Regions from separate parts of the Cobetia sp. 2AS genome, predicted to be linked through region 2. Evidence: predicted binding sites of a transcription regulator. Region 2 holds the regulator's gene; each other region holds the start of a gene.
The links. The regulator FNR, encoded in region 2, switches genes on or off when oxygen is low (the NO sensors DNR and NnrR bind a similar motif). The targets are predictions, from matches to a motif close to TTGATNTANATCAA.
Positions count from the first base shown of each region.

Region 1: the regulator FNR is predicted to act here: its motif matches at 1,742-1,755, upstream of QD356_RS07790 (cytochrome ubiquinol oxidase subunit I).
Region 3: the regulator FNR is predicted to act here: its motif matches at 2,380-2,393, upstream of clpB (ATP-dependent chaperone ClpB).

Region 1 is NZ_JARWKQ010000002.1:635,638-639,814, forward strand. Features, by position in the region: gene QD356_RS07785 (PLP-dependent aminotransferase family protein) at 1-1,404, shown strand, start outside; gene QD356_RS07790 (cytochrome ubiquinol oxidase subunit I) at 1,981-3,396, shown strand; gene cydB (cytochrome d ubiquinol oxidase subunit II) at 3,414-4,177, shown strand, end outside.
Region 2 is NZ_JARWKQ010000003.1:120,080-124,256, forward strand. Features, by position in the region: gene QD356_RS10390 (fatty acid cis/trans isomerase) at 1-1,391, shown strand, start outside; gene fnr (fumarate/nitrate reduction transcriptional regulator Fnr) at 1,608-2,357, opposite strand; gene QD356_RS10400 (hypothetical protein) at 2,647-2,925, opposite strand; gene QD356_RS10405 (cbb3-type cytochrome c oxidase subunit II) at 2,951-3,568, opposite strand; gene QD356_RS10410 (cbb3-type cytochrome c oxidase subunit I) at 3,565-4,177, opposite strand, start outside.
Region 3 is NZ_JARWKQ010000008.1:7,493-11,669, reverse strand. Features, by position in the region: gene QD356_RS16415 (outer membrane protein assembly factor BamD) at 1-331, opposite strand, end outside; gene rluD (23S rRNA pseudouridine(1911/1915/1917) synthase RluD) at 438-1,391, shown strand; gene pgeF (peptidoglycan editing factor PgeF) at 1,431-2,210, shown strand; gene clpB (ATP-dependent chaperone ClpB) at 2,538-4,177, shown strand, end outside.

The DNA.
Region 1 (4,177 bases), on a different contig from region 2:
TTTGCCGCCGAGATCTCCAACCTGATTCGTACCGGCATTCTCGCACCGGGTGAGCGCGTGCCGTCGGTGCGTCAGGCCAGCAAGGCGCATGGCATCAGCCCCTCCACCGTCTTCCAGGCATATTACCTGCTGGAGAATCAGGGCCTGATCAGTGCGCGGCCGCGCTCAGGGTATTTCGTGCGTGACAATGCCTCGCGGATACTCGATGAGCCGCATGCCGCCCTGCAGCAGCAAGCCCCTTCCGATGTCGCCGTCAGTGAACTGGTGTTCTCGGTGCTGGGCTCACTGCGCGACAACGATACCGTCCCCTTCGGCTCTGCCTTCCCGAGCCCGGAGCTCTTCCCCCTCGCGCGGCTTGCGACCAGTATGACGCGTGGGCTGCGCCAACTGTCATCGCATGCCGTGATCTCCGACATGACCACAGGCCATCCTGACCTGTGCCGACAGATCGCTCAGCGCTACATGGTCAACGGCATGCAGCTGCCGACGGAGGAGCTGGTGATCACCAATGGCGCCATGGAGGCGCTCAATCTTGGCCTGCAATGTGTCACCCAGCCCGGGGACCTTGTCGCCATCGAGGCGCCGGCCTTCTATGCCACGCTTCAGGTGCTTGAGCGGCTCAAGCTGCGCGCGGTGGAAATTCCGGTACACCCACGCGACGGGATTGATCTCGTGGTACTCGAGAATCGTCTGGAGACGCTGCCCATCAAGGCCTGCTGGTTCATGAGTCATCTGCAGAATCCGCTGGGGGCCAGCCTGAGCGATGCACGCAAGGCCGAACTGTATGCGCTGCTCTGCCGTCATCAGCTACCGATGCTGGAGGATGATGTCTACGCGGAACTGTATTTCGATCAACGTGCCGAGGTGTCGCCCCCGCAACCCGTCAAGGCGCTGGATGTCGAGGGTCTGGTGATGCACTGCGGGTCGTTCTCCAAGTGCCTGGCGCCGGGCTATCGGGTGGGCTGGATATCCGCTGGGCGGCATACCCGGGAGATTTCGCGCCTCAAGTTGATGACGACCATCTCGCCATCGCTGCCTGCCCAGGTAGCCCTGGCCGACTACCTCCAGAACGGCGGCTACGACCGCCACCTGCGCAAGCTACGCCTGGCGCTCGAGACCCAGCAGACGGCCATGCTGGCAGCCATTGATCGCTACTTCCCAGAAGACACCCGCGTCACCCATCCCCACGGGGGCTATTTCCTGTGGTGCGAGCTTCCCGAGCACATCGACTCGCTGGCCCTGTTTCAACAGGCGCTGGCCCACGGCATCAGTCTGGCACCGGGGCCCATCTTCTCGGCCACCCAGGGCTTCAAGCATTGCATTCGCTTGAGCTACGGCCACCCGTGGGATGCGGCGTCAGAGCGCGCCATGCAGACATTGGGTGAATTGCTCAAGGCAGCCTGAAACGCGGACCGCTCAGGCTGCATACGAGATGCGAGGTACGAAGAGCGACTTGAGTATGTGCGCGCACGAGTGTGCATGAGTGCGCGCAAATGCCGCAGCCCTTGTGGCCGCCTTGCCACACAGTCTTCACGCGTTATCCGCGGGGGCGAAAACAGCCTTATGCGGCGCATGTCACTCGCGCGCCAGCCGCTTGCCACGCCTTGCTTGCGCACCTTGTTGCGTACCTTGATTGCACGCCCTGATGCCGCACGCGTGCCCCTTAAGGAAGCGCCATAGCCCGCCATGGCGGGGCCTGCCGCCAAGGGCGATACAACAAGCACCTGACACTGACATGGTGCTGACGTGAATCAGAGTGTGCCCCCCTGCTCGGCTCGCCTTGCTGGCTTCTCGCCATACCACCTGGCTAGCCGGCTGACTGTCTCACGGGCAGTTAACGCCCGGCCAAGGTTCCGCGCGCAACTGATATGGTTTTTTCTCGCACAACTGAGCCTGTTATGGCTTTCGGCGGCTCCCTAGAGTAGCGGCGAAGATTCAGGCAGGGCCGTCCCCCTTGCCGCCTACTCAGGAGACATTGCCATGTTCGGCACCGAGGCCATCGACCTGGCCAGGATACAGTTCGCCTTCACCATCTCGTTTCACATCATCTTCCCGGCCATCACTATTGGCCTCGCCAGTTATCTGGCGGTGCTGGAAGGCATGTGGTTGAAGACGGGCACACAGGTCTACCGCAACCTCTATCATTTCTGGTCGAAGATATTCGCGGTCAACTTCGCGATGGGTGTGGTGTCAGGACTGGTCATGGCCTACCAGTTCGGCACGCATTGGAGCGGTTTCTCGGCCTTTGCCGGCAGCGTGACCGGACCACTGCTGACCTATGAAGTGCTGACCGCCTTCTTCCTCGAAGCCGGCTTCCTCGGCGTGATGCTGTTTGGCTGGAATCGCGTCGGTCGCGGCCTGCACTTCTTCTCGACCTGCATGGTCGCTCTCGGCACCCTGGTCTCGATGTTCTGGATCCTATCCTCCAACAGCTGGATGCAGACCCCACAGGGGCATGAGGTCATCGATGGCATCGTCGTGCCGGTCGACTGGTTCGCGATCGTCTTCAACCCCTCCTTCCCCTATCGCCTGGCCCACATGGCACTGGCCTCCTTCCTGAGCACCTCGCTGTTCGTCGCTGCCTCCGCCGCCTGGTTGCTGCTCAAGAAACGCGACACCCCGGAAGTGCGCAAGATGCTGGTCATGGCGGTGCTGATGTTGATGGTGACCGCCCCGCTGCAGGCTTTCGTCGGCGACATGCATGGCCTGAATACGCTCAAGCACCAGCCGGCCAAGATCGCGGCCATCGAAGGCCATTGGGACAACAGCAATGGGGAACCGACGCCGTTGATCCTGTTCGGTGTGCCCGACATGCAGCGCGAAGAGACGCGCTTCGCACTCGAGATTCCGGCCCTCGGCAGCCTGCTGTTGATGCATGACATCGACAAGCAGGTACCGGCACTCAAGGACTTCCCCGCCGCCGACCGCCCCAATTCGACCGTCGTGTTCTGGAGCTTCCGCCTGATGGTCGGCCTGGGCCTTGCGATGATTCTGCTCGGCCTCTCGGGTGTCTATCTGGCCCGCAAGGGCAGGCTCTTCACCTCGCGGCGCTGGCTGAGGCTGGCCGTCGCCATGGGGCCGGCCGGTCTGATCGCGATACTCGCGGGCTGGTTCACCACCGAAGTCGGCCGCCAGCCGTGGGTGATCTACGGCTTAATGAGAACGGAAGATGCCGTCTCTGCCCACAGCGCCGTTCACCTCAGCATCAGCCTGACGGCCTTTGTCACGGTCTACTTCATCGTCTTCGGCACGGGGATCAACTACATCTTCAAGCTGATCAAGAAAGGGCCTGCGGGTGATGACAGCCACGCCCCCAGCGGCGGCCCCGGCAAGCCACGCACACCTTCCCGTCCACTGTCGGCCATCGAGGAATCTCTCGACGGCACCACTCACTGACCGGAGCGATGAACGCTATGGGTATCGACCTTTCTGTCATCTGGGCGGGCATCATCCTGTTCGGCCTGATGATGTACGTGATCATGGACGGCTTTGATCTGGGCATCGGCATCCTCTTCCCGTGGGTGGAGGAAAAGGTGGACCGCGATGTGATGATGAATACCGTAGCCCCCGTGTGGGATGGCAACGAGACATGGCTGGTGCTGGGCGGCGCGGGTCTATTTGCGGCCTTTCCGCTGGCCTACGCCGTCTTGCTGGAAGCCCTGAGCATTCCTCTTGTCGCCATGTTGATCGGCCTCATCTTCCGCGGTGTCGCCTTCGAATTTCGCTTCAAGGCCTCGGACGTGAGCCGCCACTGGTGGGACAAGGCCTTCGTGGGTGGCTCGGTGCTGGCTACCTTCAGTCAAGGTGTCGCACTGGGAGGCTATATCCAGGGCATCGCCTTCGATGGGGTTCATTTCAGCGGTGGTTCGCTGGACTGGTTGTCACCCTTCCCGCTGTTCTGCGGTGTGGCGCTGCTGTTCACCTATGCATTGCTCGGCAGCACCTGGCTGATCATGAAGACCGAAGGTATTCTCCAAGCGCGCATGTTTGCCCTGACGCGTCCGCTGACGCTGTGGGTATTGATCATGATCGCGGCCGTCAGTCTGTGGACTCCGCTGGCACACCCCGCCATCGCCGAGCGCTGGTTCACGCTGCCGCAGCTGTTCTGGTTCCTGCCGGTGCCAGTGCTGGTAGTGCTGGCCGGTTATGCGCTGATCCGCGCCGTCGCCCTTGAATA
Region 2 (4,177 bases):
CGGATTACCCGGTGGATGACCTGCCGGATTACGACCTCAAGACGGCCTCGAATCCTTTCCTGACCTTCGAGGCCATTCCGGCCGAGTCACGCTATCGCTTCATGCTGGATGAGTCGCAGAACACCATCATGGGCTTCATCAAGGGGCCGGTCTGTCGCGGGCAGGTCGCGGTGGATGTGATCAATGATCACTTCTGGGTCGGCTTCACTGACCCGAAGATGTTCAGTCACCCGGAAGTGGAACGCACCCTGGCCGAGGAAGGGAAGAATCTCAGCCTGCCCGCCGAGCAGAGCAGCAATGCGTTGCCGATCAGCTCCTGGGTCAAGTTCGAGAGCAAACAGACCGCCTATCTCAAGGCCAAGCAGCGCCTGATGTCCCAGGCCTATCTCGATGGCGATCTGCGCCTGGATGAGCGAGTGCTGTGGGACGGCAGCGGCTGGGCCGAGGGCCCCGGCCAGGGTCGCAACCCCAACGCGGCCCTGACCATCTATCGTCACTTCGACAATGCGGCGGTGATGAAGGGGCTGGTCGGTGGCGTGCCCAAGACGGGCTGGATTATCGATTACCCGATGCTGGAGCGCATCCACTATCTGCTGGTCGCCGGCTTCGATGTCTATGGCAACCTCGGCCATCAGCTGGTCACCCGTCTGTACATGGACTTCCTGCGCATGGAAGGCGAGAACAACCTGCTGGTGCTGTTGCCGGCAGGCGAGCGCCAGGCGGTGCATGACAGCTGGTATCGCGATGTCAGCCCCGGGCTTGTCGAGCTGCTGTTCAAGAAGCCGCCGCAGTTCGATGCGCCCAGTGGCATCGTCTGGACGCCGCAGGAGCTGTCATCGCCGAACCAGGCTCGCCTTGGGTTGATGCGGCGCATGCAGGAGCGCCTCGCGCCGGAACTCGGCCATGAGCGCAGCCTGAGCAATGTCGAGGACGAGCACGTGCGACATGAGCTGCAGGCCCTCGCTGCGGTGCAGGGAGTCTCGGCCAGCCTGATGCCGGAGGTGACGATCGTCGCGCTGGAGGATGGCACTGATGACTCGCCGCGCCTTTACAGCGTGCTGCGCAATTCCGCCCACGCCAACATCACCAGCCTGTTCGATGAGGAGAAAAATCGCCGTCCTGAGGAAGACACTCTCGATGTCTTGCGTGGCGTGGCGGGCGATTACCCGAATGCCTTCTGGCGTCTGACGCCTGACACCCTGACGGGGCTGGCAGAGCGGGTGGCGGCACTCGAGACCGAAGAGGACTATCGCGCCCTGCAGGCCGATATCGGGGTGCGCCGGACTGATCCGCGCTTCTGGGAGTTCTCCGACAGCGTGCTGCGCACCAACTATGCTGATCGCCCTGTCGAAGCGGGCATGCTGGACTATAACCGCCTCGAGAACCGCTGATCGCCAGCGAAGGCCGAGACAAGGCCTATTGTCATGACTGTCTGGGCTGCCAGGACTGTCAGGGTTGTCAGGACGACTGACGACTGGCCTGACAGAAAGAAGAAGCCCGCCACGCAAATTGCGTGGCGGGCTTCTGTCTTGTGTGGTGCCGACATGGCGCCCTGGCGGTGGATCAGCGCAGTGTCGCTCAGCGTGATGTGCTGTCAGCAGGCGTCATCAGCGACCGCCCTGACACTCGCCTTCGGCCAGTTCGATCAGGCCATCCAGATGCAGGATATGCACCTCGCGGGCACGAATGTCGACCAGCCCCTGGGTCTGGAAGCGGGTCAGGATACGGCTGATGGTTTCGACGGCCAGCCCCAGATAGTTGCCGATATCGGCGCGTGCCATCGAGAGGCGGAAGCTGTACGGCGAATAGCCACGGCGACGGAAGCGCTGTGACAGGTTGACCAGGAAGCTCGCCAGTCGCTCATCGGCTGTCTTGCGCGACAGCAGCATCATCATGCGGCGGTCTTCGTGCAACTCCTTGCTCAGGCTCTTGAACAGCTGGGTTCTCAGCTCCGGCATCTGCTCCGAGAGCGCATTGAGGCGGTCGAAGGGAATCTCGCAGACGGTGGTGGTCTCCAGCGCCACCGCGGTGCCGGGATAGCAATTGCTGTCGATGGCATCGAGTCCGGCCAGCTCGCTGGGCAGGTAGAAGCCGGTCAGCTGCTCCATGCCGCTGTTTTCATTGGTGATCTGCTTGAGACTGCCGGAGCGCACCGTGAAGACGCAATCGAAGGCATCGCCCTGGGTGAAGAGCACTTCCCCTTTTCTGAGTGGCGCGCGACGGCGGATGATGGCGTCAAACTGGTCGATATCTTCCATGTTCAGTGCCAGTGGCAGGCACAGTGAACTCAGCGAACAGGTCTGGCAGCGGGCTTCATGGGCGCGCAAGCGGTGTGATGCCTGTGCATTGGCCGTCATGGTGACTCTCCTGAGGAATGTCACCGCTACCCCTGGGGCAGGGCAGCGGGAGGGGTCTTTCGGGCGCAACGAACGGTGGGGCGGGGCCTTGTCGCCCGCCGCTACCCTGCTCAGCCGAATTGATTCGAGCGGCCAGAGTCTGAGCGCTCATCGGCTGGCGCAGCGCAATTTCGTGGCGCCATAATATTAGATTTTATTAATTCATTATCCTGCCCAACCCATGGGCGTTGCAAGGTGTGTGAACTTTAGGCCTGGTTGGCCCCGCGTGACCATACCGCGACGACCTGCCTCAGCCAGCTGCGCCGAGCAGCAGGATCAGTGCGGCGGCCAGCGTCGCCAGTGCCAGTATGCCCCAGGCACGTGGCGCTGGTGTGTCAGGCTGACGTACGCCGTTGATGCGATGTTCCTGCATGGGGCCATCGCCTTCGCGCTCGTCGCTGTCAGCGCTTGCAGCGCGCGAAAGACTGCCCAGTGCCAGCATGGCAAACAGCACCAGGCTGCCCAGCGTGAGGGCCAGCACCCAGAGATTCCAGAACAGGGGGAGTCCAGTTGTCTCCAGCAGATTCATGTCGTGTCTCCTGAGCGGTGTCCTGTCATGGGTCGCGGCTGGCGATGTCGCTCGCGGGGGCGGCCTGCTGCAGGTAGGCGAGCAACGCCGTGATTTCGGCAGTGCCACGTACGTCATTGGGGGCGGCGAGAATCTCGTCTTCCGCGTAGGGCACGCCCAGGCCTTGCAGGGCTCGCATGCGTGCCGCGATGCCTTCGCCGCTCAACGCCCGCTTGAACAACCACGGGTAGGCGGGCATCGCTGAGCCCGGCACCTGACTGCGCGGGTCATGCAGGTGCAGGCGCTGCCAGGCATCGTCATGCTGCGCAGACAGCTGGCTCAAATCCGTCCCCCAGCGCTCGACGCCCCACAGCGAGGGACGGTCGTAGTAGCGCGCCCGGGCGATCGTCGCATCGCCGTGGCGCGCCGTATCGCCAGGTAGATCGCGCACCATGCGTGTGTGGCACTGCTGACAGCCCTCGCGTTGGTAGATGCGCTGGCCCTCCAGCGCCAGGGCGCTCAGCGGTTTGAGGTCTTCGGGTGCGCTGGCGAGGCTGGGGTGAGCCCCGAGCGGCACCAGCTGGGCAAGGGCGCCGAGGCTCATGGTGAGCAGGCATAGTGCCGTTATCAGGCCGGCGTGACGTTCGAGCAGGACATGTCTCATGCGTAGTGCCCTCCCGAGGATGTGGCAGGGGGCGTGGTAGAGGTGGACGCAGAGTGCATGGCAGGCTCTGATGATGCCTTGTGCGAGCCGGGGCTCAGGCGCTGGCGCTCGTGAGCGGCTTGGCGTTCGCTCTTTTGATCAGCCAGGGTGCGCGTCACGTTGAGGAGCATCAGCAGCATGCCGAGCGCCCAGCAGGCGAGCCCGCCCAGCGAGATCATCATCGGCATGCGGGCCGCTTCCAGCACCTCGCTCAAGGTGTATAGCGGCCTGCCGTCATCTGCCAGCACATGCCACATGCTGCCTTGAAGCAGCGTGGTCGCCCAGCTGGCGGCAACGCACAGCAGGGTGCCGATGATGGCCAGCAGGGCGTGCGTCTTGAGCAGCGCGAGGGAGCGCATCGGGGGCAGCAGGTGATAGGCCATCACGATGGCGACTGTCGCGACCACCCCCAGGCTTGCTGCCGGCGATAGACTGTTGGTGGCACTGAAGGTCAGGGCGTTGAGTGTCGGCAATGACAGCAGGCTGTACTCAAGTACCGCCAGGGCGAAGCTGACCAGAGCTGCCGCCAGCAGGCAGTTAAGCGGATCCCGGCGCAATGAGTGCCAATCC
Region 3 (4,177 bases), on a different contig from region 2:
CACGCATGTAGTAGGCATAATCGACCTGCGGGTGGTCCGGGTGCAGCCGAATGAAGCGGCTGGCCGCCGCGCGTGCGGCTTCCCAGTTGTCCACCTGGTAGTAGGCGTAGATCAGCTCCAGCTGCGACTGTTCGGCATAGCTGCCGAACGGGAAGCGAGTATCCAGTGCTTCAAGTTGTTGCACGGCGGAGTTGAAGCGGCTGGTATCCAGGGAAACCTGAGCCTGACGGTACAGCTCCTGCTCCTGAAGATCCGGTGCCGGCTCGTTGGACGCACAGCCGACCAGCAAGGTGCTGGCCAGGGCGAAGGCAGTCAAGGGAAGGGCGCGCATCGGTTTCCTCATCTCGGGCAATCCATGGCGGGCATGCTAGAATCCGCCGATCCGCACTCACTATAAAGCAAAGGCCCTTTCCTGCGAAACGGCCTCAGAGAGCAATATGCCAGACACCATCAACCGCGAAGAGCGGATCCCGGAGGCGATGATTGGCATGCGCCTTGATCAGGCCTGCGCCGAGATCTTCTCCGACTATTCCCGCGAGCGCCTCAAGCACTGGATCAAGACCGGTGCCTTGACCCTCGACGGTGCCGCCGTCAAACCCCGCGAGAAGGTCTATGGCGGTGAACGTCTGGCCCTGACCGCCGAGCTTGAAGAAGAAGTCAGTCATGGCCCCGAGGACATCGAGCTCGAGATCGTCTTCGAGGATGACGACGTGCTGGTCATCAACAAGGAGCACGGCATGGTCGTGCACCCGGGGGCCGGCAATCCGGATGGCACGCTGCTCAATGCCATCCTGCACCATTGTCCGGGCAATGCCATGCTGCCGCGTGCCGGTATCGTGCATCGTCTCGACAAGGACACCAGTGGCCTGATGGTGGTCGCCAAGTCGCTGACCGCCCAGGCGGACCTGGTCGAGCAGCTGCAGGCGCGTACCGTGTCTCGCGAGTACGATGCCGTCGTGACCGGTGTGCTGACGGCGGGCGGTACCGTGGATGCGCCCATCGGGCGTCACCCCAAGGATCGCAAGCGTCAGGCCGTGACCCATAGCGGCAAGATGGCGATCACGCATTTTCGCGTGGTGGAGCGCTTCCGGGGGCATACCCATATCCGCTGCAAGCTGGAAACCGGACGTACCCACCAGATCCGTGTGCACATGGCGCACCAGCGCTATCCGCTGATCGGGGACCCGGTCTACGGAGGCCGTCTGAAGCTTCCGCCGGGGGCCAGTGACCCGCTCAAGGAGTTGCTGCGTCAGTTCCCGCGTCAGGCGCTGCATGCCCGTCGCCTCGCCTTCATCCACCCGATCACGGGCAAGGAAGTCGAATTCCGCGCCGAGATGCCGGGTGACATGCTGGTCTTGATCGACTATCTCAAGGAAGACATCGCCCGCTGAGGGGCTCGGTTCGCGTATCCCATCGCGCCAGGAGAGGTTATGCACGACGAGAGTCTACGCCCGACCCTGATTCTGCCGGACTGGCCAGCACCCAGTCCGGTGCAGGCCTTCGTGACCACGCGTGAGAGTGGCCCGAGTCAGGGGCCATACGCTGGCTTCAATCCGGCGCGGCATGTCGGGGATGATCCGGCGATGGTCGCGCGGGTGCGTGATCTGCTCGCGGCGGAGGTCGATGATGGTCGTCCACTGGCGTGGCTGGATCAGGTGCATGGGACTCAGGTGGTGGATGCCTTTGACGTCTGTCACGCCGATGAGCGCCATGAGGCGGTGCCACCACGTGCTGACGCCTGCATCAGTACCGGTACGGGGCAGGCCTGCGTGGTGATGACGGCGGACTGCCTGCCGGTGCTGTTCTGTGATCGTCAGGGGACGCGGGTCGGGGTGGCGCATGCGGGCTGGCGTGGCCTGGTGGAAGGTGTGCTGGAAGCCACTGTCGCTCGTCTTGGAGATGACCCGGGCGAGCTGATGGCCTGGCTGGGCCCGGCGATCTCCAATGCCCAGTTCGAGGTCGGCCCCGAGGTGCGTGACGCCTTCATCGCGGATCTCCCCGAGGCCGACGACGCCTTCGAATCCAGCCCCTATCGGCTGGGCCACTACATGGGCGACCTCTACAAGCTGGCTCGCCTGCGGCTGGAGCGTGCGGGGGTCGGCCATGTCAGTGGCGGTCACTTCTGTACCGCCTCGGAATCGCGCTTCTACTCCCATCGCCGTGATGATGGCGTGACGGGGCGAATGGCCACGGTGATCTGGCTGCGCTGATAGCGTGAAATGGAGACCTGGCCGCCGCGATGCACCGACGCTCGGCAAGCCGAAAGACAAAAGCGCCCCGTTGACCTGATCACTCAGGTTGGCGGGGCGCTTTTCCGTGTCGAGCGGAAGCCCCTGGCGACATCTTCAGGCGCTGAGGGCCAACCTGCTGCAGGGGAACCTGATCTGGATCATGCTTCGCGGACAACATGCTGCGTTGCCGCAAATCACGCCTTGAAAGCGACCCCCCAGCCCCCCATCTCTAGGGTTAGATACGAAATGTTACAGGCGAAGCTCCTGAGAAGAGGAGTACCGCCATGACTCTCAGGAGAAGGCACCATGCGCATCGACAAACTCACCAGCAAGCTGCAGAACGCGCTTGCGGATGCCCAGTCGCTCGCCGTCGGGCGAGGCCACAATGAAATCCATCCCCAGCACCTGCTGCTGGCCCTGCTGGAGGACCGCGATGGCGGTCTCAAGGCGTTGGTCAACAAGGCGGGCGGTGATGCCACCAGCTTGATGAGCGGGCTCAAGCGTCAACTGGATGACCTGCCCACCGTGTCCCAGTTCGACGGCAATGTCGCGCCTTCCCAGGCGCTCGGCAAGCTTCTGAATCTGGCCGACCGCGAAGCCCAGAAACGCGGCGATCAATACATCGCTTCCGAGCTCGCGTTGCTGGCCGCGCTGGAGCTGGGCGGTGATCTCGGCAAGTTGTTCACCTCCTCGGGCATCAAGAAGCCCGCCCTGACCTCCGCCATCGATGCACTGCGCGGTGGCGAGGCGGTGGGAGATGCCGACGCCGAGAACAATCGAGAGGCACTCAACAAGTACACGATGGACCTCACCCAGCGTGCGCGCGACGGCAAGCTCGATCCGGTGATCGGGCGTGACGAGGAGATTCGTCGCACGATTCAGGTCCTTCAGCGTCGCACCAAGAACAACCCGGTGTTGATCGGTGAGCCCGGTGTCGGCAAGACCGCCATCGTCGAGGGGCTGGCCAGCCGTATCGTCAATGGCGAGGTGCCGGAAGGCCTCAAGAACAAGCGTGTGCTGTCTCTCGACATGGGCTCGCTGCTGGCGGGGGCCAAGTTCCGCGGTGAGTTCGAGGAGCGCCTCAAGTCCGTCCTCAAGGAGCTGTCGCAGGAAGAAGGCCAGGTCATCCTGTTCATCGATGAGCTGCACACCATGGTCGGCGCGGGCAAGGCCGAGGGCGCGATGGATGCCGGCAACATGCTCAAGCCGGCGCTGGCGCGTGGCGAGCTGCACTGTGTCGGTGCCACCACGCTTGACGAGTATCGTCAGTACATCGAGAAGGACGCCGCGCTGGAGCGCCGCTTCCAGAAGGTGCAGGTCGACCAGCCCAGCGAGGAAGACACCATCGCCATCCTGCGTGGCCTGAAGGAGCGCTACGAGGTGCACCACGGCGTCGACATCACCGACAGCGCCATCATCGCCGCCGCGCGGTTGTCCTCGCGCTACATCACGGACCGCCAGCTGCCGGACAAGGCGATCGACCTGATCGATGAGGCCGCGTCACGCATCCGCATGGAACTGGATTCCAAGCCGGAGGAGATGGACCGTCTCGACCGCCGCCTGATCCAGCTCAAGATGGAGCGTGAAGCGCTCAAGAAGGAAACCGACGAGGCGGCGCTCAAGCGTCTCGGCGCGCTTGAGGACCAGATCTCGGAGCTGGAGCGGGAATATGCCGATCTCGATGAGGTCTGGAAGGCCGAGAAGGCCAGTATCCAGGGGGCAGCGCAGTTCAAGGCCGAACTGGAACAGGCGCGCATCGATCTGGAACAGGCGCGGCGTGCCGGCGACCTCAGCCGCATGTCGGAACTGCAGTACGGCGTGATTCCGGGGCTCGAGAAGCAGATCAGCGAAGCCGGCGAAGGCGAGGCGGATACCTCCGCCCACGTGCTGCTGCGCTCCAATGTCACCGAGGAGGAGATTGCCGAGGTCGTCTCGCGCTGGACCGG